DNA from 2 places in the Streptococcus sp. FSL R7-0248 genome. Region 2 is predicted to be linked to the other one. Evidence: predicted binding sites of a transcription regulator. Region 2 holds the regulator's gene; the other holds the start of a gene.
The links. The regulator Rex, encoded in region 2, represses fermentation and respiration genes when NADH is low (regulators of the CRP and FNR family bind a similar motif). The targets are predictions, from matches to a motif close to TTGTGAANTANTTCACAA.
Positions count from the first base shown of each region.

Region 1: a site for Rex is predicted at 1,772-1,789, ahead of pflB (formate C-acetyltransferase). Genes of this name have one in related genera too.

Region 1 covers NZ_CP150201.1:1,825,388-1,828,593, reverse strand. The annotation lists gene pflB (formate C-acetyltransferase) at 1-1,554, opposite strand, end outside; gene dinB (DNA polymerase IV) at 1,822-2,928, shown strand; gene NYE32_RS08305 (peptidase) at 3,044-3,206, shown strand, end outside.
Region 2 covers NZ_CP150201.1:1,614,121-1,617,326, forward strand. The annotation lists gene NYE32_RS07220 (ribose-phosphate diphosphokinase) at 1-67, shown strand, start outside; gene NYE32_RS07225 (cysteine desulfurase family protein) at 71-1,183, shown strand; gene NYE32_RS07230 (DUF1831 domain-containing protein) at 1,185-1,532, shown strand; gene NYE32_RS07235 (redox-sensing transcriptional repressor Rex) at 1,674-2,333, shown strand; gene NYE32_RS07240 (gamma-glutamyl-gamma-aminobutyrate hydrolase family protein) at 2,326-3,021, shown strand; gene radC (DNA repair protein RadC) at 3,079-3,206, opposite strand, start outside.

The DNA of each region.
Region 1 (3,206 bases), 210 kb from region 2:
TTTAGTTGGCAAGAAGGCCATTTGAACAGCTTCGTAGTTGTACTTATCAGTCATGTAGTGGATGATGTTAAGAGCATCTACGTAAGTGTCAGTCAACCAGTCAAGAGATTTTTCGAAGTTAGCTTTAACAGTGTCAAAGTCAAGAACTTCGTCACGAACTGGTTCGATGTCAAATACTTTATAGTCTTTATGAACATCGTCGTAACCACCGTTCAAACCAGTAAGAAGGGCTTTAAGCACGTTAACACGAGCACCGAAGTATTGGATGTTGTGACGTTGTTCTTCGTTTTCTGGGTCAAGTGGTGATACACAACATGAGATACAGCTCATTTCACCGTATCCGTCTTTAGCCATAGTAGTCACACCTTCGTATTGGATAGAAGAGTGTTTGTGGCTCATGTGCATACAGTAGCGACGGAATGAGTAAGGCAATTTGTCAGTCCAAAGAACTGTCAAGTTTGGTTCTGGAGAGTTACCGATATTGTCAAGAGTGTTCAAGAAACGGTAGTCCATCTTAGTAACACGGTGACGTCCGTCAGCACCCATACCAGCCATAGAAGTTGTGATGAATGTTGGGTCACCTGAGTACAATTGGTCGTAAGCTTTTGTACGAGCAAACTTAACTGTACGAAGTTTCATAACGAAATCATCAACGAATTCTTGGATTTCTGATTCAGTGTAAGTACCACGAGCAAGGTCACGTTCTGCATAGATATCAAGAACGATTGGCACACGTCCAAGAGATGTAGCGGCACCGTTGATCACACGACATACTGCCATGAAGGCGATGTTTGTCCATTGGATAGCTTCTTTAGTATCGAAGGCTGGACGACGAACGTCTACTCCGTAAAGGTCACCAAGGCGAACAACGTCTTGAAGTGCTTGGTATTGAAGGTTAACTTCTTCACGAAGACGGATAGTTTCTTCGTCGATTTCTTTGATAGCATTCCAGTCGTTAACTTTTTCTTGCATCAAGTAGTCAGCACCGTAAAGGGCAAGACGAGCATAAACCCCGATGATACGTCCACGTGAGTAAGCATCTGGAAGACCAGTAACTGTGTGAGCGTGACGTGCACGACGGATGTTTGAAGTGTAAGCACGGAAGATACCATCGTTAACTGTAGTTACGTATTTTGTGAAAATTTCGTGTACAGCTGGATCTGGTTCATAACCGTGTTCTTTCAAAGCAGTTTCCGCCATACGGATACCACCTTTAGGCATGAAGTTCAATTTGAAGAGCTCATCATTTTGGATACCATAGATAAGTTCATCTTCTTTTGAAATGTATCCTGCGTCAATGTCAGCGATTGAAGTTGGACGAGTATCCATTGGGAAGCGTCCTTCAGCTTCATAGCCTGCTTTAGTTTCATCTACGATTTTTTTAATTTTTAGAGAGCGTTCAGTTGGTCCTGCAAGGAAGCTTTCGTCACCATCATAAGGTGTGTAGTTTGCTTGAACGAAACGTGAAACGCTAGCTTTTTCTTTCCAGTCAGTTCCTTTAAAGCCTTCCCACGCTTTTTCAAAAACATCTGTGTTAGTTTTAACCGTTGCCATAGTTTGGATCTCCTATAATTCTAGTAACAAAATCATCTGTTACATTCTCTAGAAGTATTCTATCACACAGTAACCGCTTACACAACTTTAAAACTGTGTTTTTAGAGACATTCTTTTATAATACAGTTTTGAAAACGACAAATCTGTATTATAAATTTCTGTTTTTTGGTAGATTTTGGTATCATAAGGGGAGAATGCTTTGTAGTCCCAAAGTTTTATGTGAAAAGCTTTACAATGAGATAAATCTGAGAAAGGAGGCAGGGAGCCATGTTAGAGTTTCCTCTAATAAATGATACCAGTCGGAAAATCATCCATATTGACATGGACGCCTTTTTTGCTCAGGTCGAGATGAGGGATGACCCCAGTCTTAAGGACAAACCGGTTATTATCGGTCACGACCCTAGAAAAACAGGGGGACGTGGTGTGGTATCAACCTGTAATTACGAGGCTAGAAAATATGGTGTCCATTCAGCCATGTCTTCTAAGGAAGCCTATGAACGTTGTCCTAATGCTGTCTTTATCTCAGGAAATTATAGTCATTACAGAGAGGTAGGAATGCAGATTCGTGAGATTTTTAAACGCTATACCGACTTGGTAGAGCCTATGTCTATCGACGAAGCCTATCTTGATGTGACGATAAATAAGCTTGGTATCAAATCGGCGGTTAAGGTAGCCAAACTTATCCAGTATGATATCTGGCAGGAACTTCACCTGACTTGTTCAGCAGGCGTTTCCTACAATAAATTTATCGCCAAACTAGCTTCTGATTTTCAAAAGCCTGCTGGTTTGACGGTGGTGCTTCCAGAGGAGGCTCAAGAATTTTTGGAAAAGCTACCTATTGAAAAGTTTCATGGGGTAGGTAAAAAGTCAGTTGAACGTCTTCATGACATGGAAATATACACCGGTGCCGATCTTCTGAAGATTCCTGAGATGACTCTGATTGATTGTTTTGGACGTTTTGGATTTGATCTCTTTCGAAAGGCCAGAGGGATTTCCAATAGTCCTGTCAGGCCCAATCGCGTCCGTAAATCTATCGGAAGTGAGCGAACCTACGGCAAGCTTCTTTATAATGAAGATGACATCAAGGCTGAGTTGACTAAGAATGCTAGGCGGGTAGCTGAAAGTGCTCAGAAAACTAAAAAAGTCGGTCGAATTATTGTCATCAAAGTCCGTTATTCGGATTTCTCAACCTTAACCAAGCGTATGACCTTGGACAAATCGACCCAGGATTTCGACACCATCGAAAGGATTGCTCATACCATTTTTGATCAACTGGAGGAAAATAGCAGTGGTGTTCGTCTCTTAGGTGTTACTCTGACAGGTTTGGAAGACCAAGAGGGCAGGCAGTTAGATTTGGATGATTTGGAGTCATGATATAAAACAATATAATAGGTAGAGTTTTGCTTCATACCCTGAAAAGTGACCTTGAAGAATCATCAGACCTATGCTATCTTAAATAGTAACCAATAGAAATGAGGGAATAATCTTAATGAAAAAAGTTTTTACTTATCTGGGCTTGATTTTAGCAACCTGCTTGGTTCTTGTAGCCTGTGCTTCCAATAAACCAGCTGAGAAGAAAAAGGCGACACCAACTCCGACAGAACGTGCCAAGGCTGATGCGACAGTTTTAATTGATACCATGCTTGGAAAAT
Region 2 (3,206 bases):
TACTACTCGTATTTTCGAACGTCAACCACTTAGCCCACTCTTTGCTTACACTGCAAACGAGGACTAAGCTATGGTTTATTTGGACAACGCAGCAACAACTCCTTTAAATACTGCTGCTATTTCAGCTATGACACATATCATGACTGAAACCTTTGGAAATCCATCCAGCCTCCATGCTTACGGTCGACAGGCTTCTAAGGAACTTCGTGAAGCCCGTGAAGAAATGGCCAAACACTTTGGAGTCCCTGCTCGTAAGCTTATTTTCACTTCTGGTGGGACTGAAGGAAACAATACAGCTATCAAAGGTTACGCCCTAGCCAATCAATCTAAAGGTAAGCACCTGATTACAACTGCTATTGAACACCACTCTGTCCTTCATACCATGGCCTACTTGGAAGAGCGTTTTGGTTTTGAAGTAACCTATATTCAACCAGAAAATCAAGTCATTACTGCCCAACAAATCGCTGATGCCTTACGTGACGATACCATTCTGGTTTCTGTTATGTATGCCAATAATGAGACTGGCCAATTGCTTCCTGTTAAGGAAATTGGTGACTTGCTTGCCAATCACCAAGCTACCTTCCACGTCGATGCCGTTCAGGTAGCAGGAAAGCTTCCTATTCACCCAGAGGAACTTGGAGCCGATTTTCTCTCTATTAGTGCCCATAAATTCCACGGACCTAAAGGTGTCGGCTTGCTCTATCATAACGATTTGCATTTTGACAACCTACTCCACGGTGGTGAGCAAGAAGAAAAACGCCGTGCCAGTACTGAAAATCTGGTCGGGATTGCAGGTATGACCGCTGCTTACAAGCATGCTAGTGACCACTACCAAGACAATTACCAACATGTTGAAAAGATTCGTCAGGCCTTTCTAGATTCCCTTACCATTCCTTATGAAATCAATGGTGGAGGACCTAGCCTACCTCACGTCATCAACATCAGTTTTCCTGATAAGGAAAACGGCCCTCTCTTAACCTTGTTAGACCTAGCAGGCTTTGCTGTCTCAACAGGTTCTGCTTGTACTGCTGGAACTGTTGATCCAAGTCATGTCATCCAGGCCCTCTATGGCAAGGATTCTGACAAGCTAAAAACAGCCATTCGCATTAGTTTATCAGAGGAAAATACCGCTGAAGAACTCCAGGCCCTAGCAGAAAAACTTAATCAAATCATAGGAGACTAACATGGCATTTGAAAAAAGCATTCATTTGACTGACTGTAAGTACCGTTACACCATCAGTCCTAATGTCAAAAAATTCACTCTACGTGATACGACTTTTGTGCAAAATAAAATCGGAAACTACGAGTTGCACCGCCTTCTCGAAAAAGTGCCTAACTCAGGCGAAGGTTTCCCACTCAAAATCACTATTAACAAAGACTTGACAGGCTTCAAATTGTCTATCACAGACAAATCTGGCCTTCGTAACGTTAATATCTTTAAAAATGAAGATCACCACATCTTGCAAGAAAAATTCTACTTCTTGATGCAGAGTTTGGTTGATCGTAACGTTTTCGAGCAAGAAGAAGTCTAAATTTTTTCTTACTACATATAAATAGCCTATCCATGTGATAGGTTTTTTATATCGCCTCATCTACACTATTTTGTTGCAATCTTCACAAACTTTTCTTAAAATATAAGAGAATCATACTAATTGAAGAAAGGAAAGCGATCAATGACATTTGAGAAAAACATCCCAAACGCCACTGCCAAACGTCTCTCTCTCTACTATCGTATTTTCAAGCGATTCCATCGTGAAAATATCGACAAAGCAAGCTCTAAACAAATTGCTGAAGCTATTGGGATTGACCCTGCCACTGTTCGTCGAGACTTCTCCTACTTTGGTGAGCTAGGTCGTCGTGGCTTTGGTTATGACGTGAACAAACTGATGACATTTTTCGCTGAACTCCTTAATGACAATGCGACTACCAAGGTACTCCTTGTAGGTGTTGGGAATGTCGGGCGTGCCCTCCTCCACTACCGTTTTCAAGAGCGTAATCGCATGCAGCTAGTCATGGCTTTTGATACAGACGATAACGAACTGGTTGGAACTCAAACTGAGGACAATATTCCTATCTATGGGATTTCCCAAATCAAGGACAAGGTTGCCCAAGAAGATATTAAAACAGCCATCCTGACAGTGCCGTCAGTCAAGGCCCAGGAGGTGGCTGATCTTTTGGTTGACGCTGGAATTGAAGGCATTCTCTGCTTCTCTCCGGTCAACCTCAATCTTCCACGCCACGTGGTGGTCCAATACGTAGACCTGACTAGCGAACTACAAACCCTACTCTATTTCATGAAAGAAGAAGAAAAATCAAGGAGAAACAATGACTAAACCAATTATCGGAATCACTGCCAATGTAAGGCCTAATCCAGCCCATGAAGACATCAAATGGTCCTATGCCCCATCTGGCTTTGTAGAAGGAGTTCAAAGAGCCGGTGGCCTAGCAATCCTACTACCAGTATCCGATCCTTCGGAAGCCAAGACCTACATCTCCATGATTGATAAGCTTATCCTGATCGGTGGGCAAAACGTTGACCCTAAATTCTACAACGAAGAGAACCATGCCAGTGAAGATGACTTCTTTCTCGAACGGGATATCTTTGAAATGGCACTCATCGAGGAAGCCACTAAGCAGAAGAAACCCATCTTTTCAATCTGTCGCGGTACCCAACTCATGAACGTCGCACTAGGTGGTAGCCTCCATCAAGATATTGAAAATCACTGGCAGGACAAGCCTTCTGATTACCTCTACCATGAGATGATTGTTGATGAGAACAGTAAGTTAGCAGAAATCTACGGACGTGGAACCTCTATCAACTCCTTCCACCATCAAAGTATCAAACACTTGGCCTCTGACCTTCGTGTCATTGCGCGTGATCCTGAGGACAACACAGTCGAAGCTGTTGAGTCAAATAGTCCAGACCTTCGCTTTCTTGGTGTACAGTGGCACCCAGAGCTTCTCCTAGACAAACGTGAAGAAGACCTCAAACTCTTTGAATACGTCGTTAACGAACTTTAAAAGCAACTGAGACTGCACTCAGTTGCTTTTCTCTTGTCTTTATCACATTGGTTCAACCTAAAGATCAAAATCTTCCCTCTCCTCGCGAAAGGAATAATAGGTTGATTTTCCAACAATCAGATGATCAAGCAAACAAATCCCTAAGTCGTCACAGGACCGCTTAATCTTTTGAGTAAAATCAATAT